3 regions of the Oceanobacter antarcticus genome follow, and region 2 is predicted to be linked to each of the others. Evidence: predicted binding sites of a transcription regulator. Region 2 holds the regulator's gene; each other region holds the start of a gene.
The links. The regulator FNR, encoded in region 2, switches genes on or off when oxygen is low (the NO sensors DNR and NnrR bind a similar motif). The targets are predictions, from matches to a motif close to TTGATNTANATCAA.
Positions count from the first base shown of each region.

Region 1: paaF (2,3-dehydroadipyl-CoA hydratase PaaF) is a predicted target of FNR. The motif match lies at 1,679-1,692, and genes of this name have one in related genera.
Region 3: WG929_RS05475 (cytochrome-c peroxidase) is a predicted target of FNR. The motif match lies at 1,719-1,732, and genes of this name have one in related genera.

Region 1 is NZ_JBBKTX010000004.1:49,003-52,280, forward strand. Features, by position in the region: gene paaG (2-(1,2-epoxy-1,2-dihydrophenyl)acetyl-CoA isomerase PaaG) at 1-733, opposite strand, end outside; gene paaF (2,3-dehydroadipyl-CoA hydratase PaaF) at 773-1,555, opposite strand; gene paaN (phenylacetic acid degradation protein PaaN) at 2,002-3,278, shown strand, end outside.
Region 2 is NZ_JBBKTX010000002.1:148,243-151,520, reverse strand. Features, by position in the region: gene WG929_RS02325 (heavy metal translocating P-type ATPase) at 1-549, shown strand, start outside; gene ccoS (cbb3-type cytochrome oxidase assembly protein CcoS) at 596-832, shown strand; gene WG929_RS02315 (sulfite exporter TauE/SafE family protein) at 829-1,485, shown strand; gene fnr (fumarate/nitrate reduction transcriptional regulator Fnr) at 1,606-2,376, shown strand; gene ttcA (tRNA 2-thiocytidine(32) synthetase TtcA) at 2,614-3,278, shown strand, end outside.
Region 3 is NZ_JBBKTX010000005.1:83,728-87,005, forward strand. Features, by position in the region: gene purB (adenylosuccinate lyase) at 1-512, shown strand, start outside; gene WG929_RS05475 (cytochrome-c peroxidase) at 628-1,623, opposite strand; gene WG929_RS05480 (cupin domain-containing protein) at 1,870-3,027, shown strand; gene WG929_RS05485 (GNAT family N-acetyltransferase) at 3,070-3,278, shown strand, end outside.

The DNA.
Region 1 (3,278 bases), on a different contig from region 2:
AGTCGGCGGTACGACCGGCCAGGCGTTGCAGATCTCTCTCCAGCGTCATCTGCTCCTCGAAGCTGTTGCTGACGCTGCTGTTCAAGGCACGCTTGATTAGCGCCAAACCTTGCGTCGGTTGAGTCGCTAATTGCTTCGCCAGTGTCAGGGCTTCGTTATGCAGGGCTTCGTCATCCACCACCCGATAGATCATGCCCCAGTCATACGCTTGCTCAGCTGTGACAGGGGTTCCCAGCAAGGCCATATGTTTGGCACGGGCCATGCCGACCAAGCGAGGCAGAAACCAGCTACCACCAGAATCCGGCACCAGACCAATTTTGCAGAACGCCTGAATAAACTTGGCGGAGCGAGCCGCCAGCACCAGATCACAGGCCAAAGGAATATTCGCGCCAGCACCGGCTGCGACACCATTGACCGCACAGATCACCGGCATCGGCAAGTCTTGCAGGGTCTTGATCAATGGGTTGTAAAAGCGTTCGATCGACAACCCCAGATCCGGTGAATTGGCATTAGGGTCAACATTGCGGTCAGATAAATCCTGACCGGCACAAAAACCGCGGCCCTCTGCCGTCAGCAGCAAGGCGCGGACTTCCGGATTGCCGGCAGTCGCTTTCAGGGCCTCTTTGACTTCAAGGTGCATGGCTTCGTTAAAGCTGTTCAACGCCTTGGGACGGTTCAAACTGAGGATGGCAACGCCGTCCTCAACGGAATACAGAATATACTCGAGGTTCATGGGCATATTGCTCCTGGAGATCAGAATGGGTTGCCAGCACTACTGGCCGTTAAATTCGGGTTTGCGCTTTTCCTGAAAAGCGGCAATGCCTTCCTTGCGGTCGGCGGTGCCAGCCAGAACAGTAAAGGCATGGCGCTCGAAACGGAGACCAGAGGCGAGATCGGTATCCATACCTTTGAGCACCGATTCTTTGGCCAGGCGCACTGCCAGCGGTGCCTTACAGGCAATACTGGCAGCAACAGCCAACGCCCGCTCAACAGTCAATTCCGGTTGGGTAATCTCGCTTACCAGACCGGATTGCTGAGCTTGTCGAGCAGTGATCGGCTCGCCAGTCAGTACCATCTGCATTGCCATCGACTTGCCCACCGCCCGCAATAATCGCTGCGTGCCCCCAGCACCGGGCATGATGCCAAGGTTGATTTCCGGTTGTCCGAAGCGCGCGTCTGCGCCAGCAAGAATAATATCGGCGTGCATCGCCAACTCGCAGCCACCGCCCAAACAAACGCCATTTACGGCGGCAACCAGCGGCTTGGGAAAACGGCTAATCCGCTGCCAGTGCTGCTGGCGGGGGTCATTCAGAATACCGACCAAATCGCGCTCGGCCATTTCCTTGATATCGGCTCCGGCAGCAAAGGCCTTGCGGTTGCCAGTGAGAACCAGCACTCGAATGTCGTCCTCGGCTTCTGCCAGATCCATGACCACCGACAACTCACCCAGCATGGCGGTGGTCAGGGCATTGAGTGCCGCAGGGCGATTCAGCTCAATCAGCTGAACCCCTGCACTGACCTTATGTACGACCAGTGTTGCGTAGCGTTTTGTCATCTGAGTAACCTGTCCGATTTTGTTTTTATAGCGTTTCGGCAATGACTTAAGGCGCAGACGTCTTCGTTCCCACTCGTTCCGGCACCCTGACGGCACCAGCCTTGAATCAAGGAGCGGACTCGTTTGATCTGCATCAACAGTTATCAATGCTGCCCAAAATTAAGATACAAAACAATAATTTATTTTTTGATTTTCGTATCTTATTTTCATTTTGCATGAAAAAACCCTCTGAAAAATCAATAGACGCGAGCATTTCTCGATTAAAAAACAATATTTTTCAAATAGATAGAAAATAAAATGGATTCAAATACATCATTTCGAGACAATCTAAACAACACCAACAGATGCCGTTTCAATCAACAACGACCTATGATTTGATACATTAAATAATAAATAATAGATATTTTAGTGTCTTTAAAACAAAAATACTCATTAATGGAGTTGTTATGTCGTCTGATGCCATGACGAACAGCCAGGCCACGCTCTGGTTTTCCCGCCACTCACCTTTGCTGGATCAGGCCGTTAGTGCGATTCATCAGCGCGGTTACTGGGCTCCTTTCCCGGAACATCCCAAAGCGTACCCGGCGGAGTCATTGGCCAGCGCGGCAGCAGAATTCCAGACCTTGCTAGGACAGCCGTTTGAGCTGCAAGGAGTAGGGGAGATTGGACGAGCGGGTGAGGAGCAGTCACCCTACGGCTTCGCCCTTGGCATCCACTATCCGCAGTACGACCCGGATACGTTACTGGAAACCCAGCAATCACTGATTGGTGGCTGGCGCGATGCAGGGCCACAAACCAGGGTGGCGGTCGCTCTGGAGGCCATTCACCGGTTAAATGCACTCAGTCCGCTGATGGCTCAGGCGGTACAACACACCACTGGACAATCTGCCAATATGGCTTTCCAAGCCGGCGGCCCCCACGCCCAGGACCGGGCAGTAGAAGCCGTTGCCTACAGCTGGGATGCCATGGCGGAGATACCGCAATCCGTATTGTGGCGAAAACCCATGGGCAAACGTGGTCAACTGTCATTGACTAAACGTTGGCATATCGTGCCTCGGGGAATATCACTCAGCATCGCCTGTTGCACCTTCCCGACCTGGAATACCTACCCCGGATTATTTGCCAGCCTGGTGACGGGCAATCCGGTGGTCATCAAACCCCACCCGGATTCGATTCTGCCGCTGGCACTGACCGTCAAGGTGCTACAGGAGGTACTCACCGAAGCCGGATACGATCCACGCCTAGTGATGCTCGCGGTCGACACTCGGCCTGCCCCGCTGGCGGCCCGACTGGCAACCGACCCACGGGTGCGGCTGATCGATTTCACCGGTTCCAGCCACTTTGGCAACTGGCTGGAACAGCACGCTCACCAGGCGGAAGTGTTTACCGAAAAAGCCGGGCTCAACACCGTGATTATTGACAGCATGGCGGACATCACTGCAGTTGCTGGTAATCTCGGTTTCTCACTCAGTCTCTACTCCGGGCAAATGTGTACCTCTCCCCAAGTCATTTATATTCCTGCTAGTGGCGTGATGGTAGGAGGTGAATGCTGGTCATTTGAGCAAGTAGCTGATGCACTGGTCAGCAGTATTGCCCAGTGGACCGCCGATCCAGCCCAGGCGTGCGGCTTCCTCGGCGCAATTCAAAGTGAAGGCACCTTAGTCAGAATTCAGCAATGCCGGGAGGCGATCACAGGCCGGGGCAGCGTATTACTCGATAGCAA
Region 2 (3,278 bases):
TCCGCGACCAGCCTGGTCAGAGGTTTGCACCAACGCCAGATAAAAACGGCGCTGCTCACCGGCGACCCCGGTACTTCTGGCCAACTGCTGGCCACACAACTGGGTATCAACGACGTATGGATCGGTTTGTCTCCCGAGCAAAAGTTGCAACAGGTGCGCCTGTGGCAACAGCAGGGAGAACGCGTTTTGATGGTCGGAGATGGCATTAACGATGTGCCGGTACTCGCTGGTGCTGATATTGCGATTGCCGTCAGCGATGCCAGCGACCTGGCCAAAACCAGTGCGGATGCGCTGGTGACCAGCGGACGCCTGGACAGCCTGCTGCAGGCTCTGGACACCGCCAGCTGCACCCGGAAAGTGATATACCAGAATATTGGCTGGGCACTGCTTTACAACCTGCTTGCCCTGCCAGTAGCGGCCGCAGGTTACATTCCCCCCTGGGCAGCAGCCATCGGCATGTCGTTCAGTTCCCTGTTGGTGGTCAGTAACGCCCTAAGGCTGTCCCGGGTATCCAAACCGGATGCAGCCGATGGCCCCCCGCAGGTATAATGCCGGGTTATAACGGCAGCCACTTGCCCAGCATAACGGACATAACATGGATATTATCTACATACTTGTTCCACTCTCGATCGTCCTGATCAGTATCGCCACCCTGATTTTTTTCTGGGCAGTACGTAGCGGTCAGTTTGATGATCTGGAGTCGCCAGCCCACAAAATTCTCTTTGATGACGACCCCGAGGAAACGACGGCCAGCGCTGACAAACCGCCGTCAACAACAATCACCCCACCGCCTGCAGCTGCAGACGCCACATCACCTGACAAATTGTCGTGATTGAACCACTGTCACTGCTCACCGCATTACTGCTGGGCTTGTTTGGTTCCAGTCATTGCCTGGTCATGTGTGGCGGTATTGCGGCAGCCATTGGCAGTCGCTCACAGCATCAACCACTACTAACCGCCTTGGCTTTTAATGGCGGACGAATCACCAGCTACGTAGTGGCTGGGCTGATAGTCTCTGTACTTGGCTTATGGCTGCAGCAACTGAATGACCTGCTGACGCTGGTATTACGCACACTGGCTGCCGTGATGCTAATGCTGATGGGACTCTACATCGCGCGCTGGGCAAGCTGGCTGACCCGGATTGAACAGCTCGGTCAGCACCTGTGGCGTCTGCTACAGCCCGCCACCAAACCATTACTGGCACAACAATCAGTCAGCAGCCGATTTCGTCTCGGATTGCTGTGGGGATGGCTTCCCTGTGGCCTGGTCTACAGTACATTAAGCTGGGTGGCCGCTAATGGCGATCCACTCAAGGGGGCACTGGCCATGGCCTGTTTCGGACTGGGCACACTGCCAGCCCTGTTTGCCAGCGGCCTCGCCGCCAGCAGCCTCAATCGATTACTCAATCACAACATCAGCCGTCGCATCGCCGGACTTTTGCTCATCAGTTATGGATTGTGGACCGCAGCGGCCATCTGGCTATAGTCAGCCAACTGTAATACCTTGACCAATGTCTTGACAGTCACCCTGTGAGCTAAGACCATACGAAAACTAATGGAAAACAGTTGTTCCGTTTGTCACGGAAAACCAGACACGGTGAGCTCAATGAAAACAAACCAAGTTGCACATCCCCCCTTGCGCGGCAATCAGCCCCACTGCCAGACTTGCTCCCTGAACGCTCTGTGTCTGCCACTATCGCTCAGCGACAGTGATATGGAGCGACTTGACGATATCATTCGCCGTGGCCGACCCATTCAGAAAGGCCAGCTGTTATTCCAGCAAGGGGATGACTTCCAGTCGGTATTTGCAGTACGTACTGGTGCCCTGAAAACCTATACCCTGGCCAGTAATGGCGAAGAACAGATCACCGGCTTTCACCTCGCCAGCGAACTGATTGGGTTAGCGGGTTACGATGCCGGTGATTACCCACTCACTGCCAAGGCACTGGAAACAACCACCGTATGTGAAATTCCGGTGCACCAGTTGGAAAATCTCACCGACGAATTACCCGATCTGCGTAAACAGCTGATGCGTACCATGGGTAATGAGATTCGCCACGACCAGAACATGATGCTGCTGTTAAGCAAAAAGAACGCTGAAGAACGTGTGGCCTCCTTTTTACTGGATATTTCCAACCGCTACGCCCGCCGCGGTTTCAGCGCGACCCACTTCCGGCTGCCCATGTCCAGGGTCGACATCAGCAATTATCTTGGTCTCGCGGTTGAAACCATTAGCCGGGTATTTACCCGCTTCCAGAAAAATGCGCTGATCGAAACCCAGGGCAAGGAAATCATTGTGTTGGACATGAACAGTCTTTATGAGATGGCGGGCCTAAGTGCTCATCTCGAATGCGACGACACGGCCACCACAGAATAAACCGAGTAGCAGCAGGCAGCCCGCAACCGTTCGGCAAAACACCGGACATATGTGGCTGCTACTGCTCCGCAGTATCCCACACGCTGACCTTTAACAACCTTCCCTGTCAGCCATAGCTCGGCTGAATCGGATATTCAGCACAGCAACTCTTGCTGACGACAGCCAATCTATTCGCTAGAATTCGCCGCCTGATTTTTAGTCCGTGTTCCATATCAGAACATCCAGGAGTTTCCCAGCATGACTGCCGACGTCATCGATCGCAAAGAACGACTCGAATTCAACAAACTGCAAAAACGTTTGCGCCGTCATGTCGGCAAGGCCATCGAAGACTATTGCATGATCGAGGAAGGCGACAAGATCATGGTGTGTCTGTCGGGAGGCAAAGACTCCTACACCATGCTCGACATATTGATGAGCTTGCAGAAAAGCGCCCCGGTTAACTTTGAACTGATCGCAGTCAATATGGATCAGAAACAGCCGGGCTTTCCTGAGCATGTTCTGCCGGATTACCTGAGCAAGCTGGATGTGCCCTTCCATATTGTCGAAAAAGACACCTACAGCGTCGTCATGGATATTATTCCGGAAGGCAAAACCACTTGCGGTCTGTGCTCACGCTTGCGGCGCGGTACCCTGTACGGCTTTGCCGAACACATTGGTGCCAACAAAATTGCCCTCGGACATCACCGCGACGATATTATCGAAACTCTGTTCCTGAATATGTTTTATGGCGGCAAGCTCAAAGCCATGCCACCCAAATTACTCAGCGACGACAAGAAGCACGTACTGATCCGTCCGCTGGCCTACTGCAAGGAAAAGGATATCGAGGCGTTTGCAGCAGCGCGGGAATTTCCGATCATTCCTTGCAACCTCTGTGGGTCGCAGGAAAACATGCAACGTCAAAA
Region 3 (3,278 bases), on a different contig from region 2:
AGCGCACGATTGAAGGCGAAGTCGGCTCTTCGACCATGCCACACAAGGTTAACCCGATCGACTTCGAAAACTCCGAAGGCAACCTGGGCATCGCCAACGCCATCTTCGGCCATCTGGCTGCCAAACTGCCGATTTCCCGCTGGCAGCGCGATCTGACCGATTCCACCGTATTGCGCAATATGGGTGTTGGCATGGGCTACAGCCTGATTGCCTACGCCGCCAGTATGAAAGGCATCAGCAAACTGGAAGTCAACGCAACTCGTATCGCTGCCGACCTGGACAACGCCTGGGAAGTTCTGGCAGAACCGATCCAGACCGTGATGCGTCGTTACGGTATCGAACAGCCGTACGAAAAACTGAAAGCGTTTACCCGTGGCAAGGCGATTACCCAGGATGCCATGGGTGACTTTATCGCCAGCCTGGAGCTGCCAGACAGCGTCAAGGCCGAACTTAATGCCATGACCCCGGCCAGCTATATTGGCAATGCCGAGGCGCAAGCCAGAGCCGTTTGATCCCTGGCTCATAAAACCATTACTGTTGAGTTTTGGTGACCAGTTCCTGACACATTAAGTAACCGTCAGGAACTGGCAAACACGGCAACAACCAGCCCTTATTCTTTACTATTAGTTAGTCAAATGGCTTGGGCTGTGGCGTCCTCTCCGTTGACGGCGGCAATATTGGCAGCATAAAAGACGGCTGCTCACCGGTCAGCGTTTTCAGGAATGCAACCACACTGGCATTTTCTTCCGCACTGAATTTACGTCCCAATTGCAGACGCCCCATCAGATCCACGGCTTCGGTCAGCGTTTCTGCTTCGCCATCATGAAAGTACGGGTACGTCAGCTCGACATTACGCAAGGTCGGGACTTTAAACTTGAAGCGATCGGCGTCTTTGCCTGTCACCCCTGCCAATCCCTTGGCTGGATTTTTGGTGTCGTACGCAGCAACCAGCCCCATTTTCTGGAAAGAATTCCCCCCCACCGCCGGGCCATTATGGCAGGCAACACAACCGGAATTTTTAAACAGCGCATAGCCGGCCTCTTCATCAGCGCTGATCGCACCGGTATCGCCCAACAGCCATTGGTCAAAACGGGAATTGGGCGTCACCAGTGTTTTTTCAAACGCCGCAATGGCATCGGTTACCTGATCAATGGTGAGTGTATCGGTACCAAAAACCCGTTTGAATTCGGCCACGTACGGCGGAATCGACTTCAGTACATCCACGGCCAGCGTGTGGGTAAACGCCATTTCTCCCGGATTGGCGATTGGCCCTCCGGCTTGGGCTTTCAGGTCAGCGGCACGGCCATCCCAGAATTGCGCAATATTCATACTGGAGTTCAGCACCGTGGGGGAATTAATCGGCCCCTGTTGCCAGTTGTGTCCGATGGATGTTTTCAGGTTATCGGTGCCGCCCATGCTCAGGTTGTGGCAGGAGTTGCAGGAAATAAATCCAGACTTGGACAACCGAGGATCAAAGTACAGCTTTTTACCCAATTCCACTTCCGCCAGGTTAACGTCTGCTACTGGCTCAATGGGTTGAATCGGCTCCGCCGCCACCACACTCTGAACAGCTCCGATACAACCTAACAGCACCAACGATGTCAGCCATATTTGTCGTTTCATACCTTTCCCTCTCTGATCGTATTGCATCAAATATTCTCCATGCCCGCATAGTTATGGATGGCTGATTTATTAGCAACATCCTTATCAATAGAAACTTGAGCCGGATCAAAGTGGTGCGGCAGTATCCTCTGCCCCCTTGCATCTGCCCGACAAAGCCCAAACAATACGCGCCTTTCAAATCAGCCATTTTGCATCAACGAGGCTTCTCGAGGCCTTTGCGTTGCGCACCCGTCAGGAACCCTCCGTATGCCTATCCTTGGTGATCTCTCTGTTGAAGCATTCCTGCGCGATTACTGGCAAAAAAAGCCGCTGGTGATTCGCCAAGCCTGGCCGAATTTTCAACCCTTGCTGGCGGCCGATGAACTGGCCGGCCTGTCGCTGGAAAGCGAAATTGAGTCACGCCTGGTGATGGAGCACGGCACCGCGGGCCCATGGGAAATTCGCAAAGGGCCTTTTGATGAGTCCGCGTTTGCCGACCTGCCTGAAAGCCACTGGACACTGCTGGTACAAGCAGTTGATCACTGGATTCCGGAAGCTGCCGACCTGTTGGAACACTTCCGTTTTTTGCCCGGCTGGCGCGTCGATGACCTGATGATCAGTTACGCCGTCGATGGCGGTAGCGTTGGCCCGCATTACGATCAGTACGATGTCTTTTTATTGCAGGCTGAAGGTCAGCGGGAATGGCGCATCGGCCAGATGTGTCATGAAGACTCCGCTATTCTCAAAGGGCCGATGATCCGGGTATTGGCGGCTTTTGAAGAAACCGAACGTTGGGTACTGAACCCAGGCGATATGCTGTACCTGCCGCCACAACTGGCCCATTACGGCATCGCCCTGGGCGAATGCCAGACCTATTCGATCGGTTTTCGTGCCCCCAGTGTTGCCGAACTGGCGCAATCCGCACTGGATCAGGTTTTAAGCACCAGCAGCGAAGATCAACGTTATACCGATGCCGACTACAGCGCTCATGAAGGCAGCAGCGGCGAAATATCTTCCGCCGCCAAAGCCCGACTGGCCAAACTGTTACAAGCGGTCTTGATGCAACCCGACAACCTCGGCGATATGCTCGGCAAATTAATGACCGAAGCCAAGTACCCGGAGCACCAGTCCGAACGGTTGGATGACGACGATTGGGAACTCTGGCGCAGCCAGCACCAGCAACTGCCGGATTTACGCAAGAGTGAACATGGTCGTTTCGCTTTCCAGCAAACGGCAGCGGGGCTGGTTTTTTATGCCCAGGGGCAAGCGTCCACTCTCGATATTGAGGATCTGGAACTGGCACAATTACTCAGTAGTCGTCATCAGTACCCACGCGACATGCTGGCCAACGTGCCTTGCTCGCAACAGGGTTACGAGCTGCTGCGCCGCCTTTGGTTACAGCAACTGATTTATGAAGTTGAATAATCGCCTCATACGAGAACACACAAAACACCCCTGGAGGCACAGATGACTATTCGTATCGTTCGCACTCGCTGGACGGATCACCAGCACGGAATTCGGAGTGTCCGCGACCGCGTCTATATTCAGGAACAACAAATCCCCGCCAGCGAAGAATGGGATGACGCAGCGGATCATGCCGCCCACTACGTCATCGCCTTGGAAGGAGACACCGTGATTGGCTGCATCCGGCTGTTCAATGACGGTCACTTCGGGCG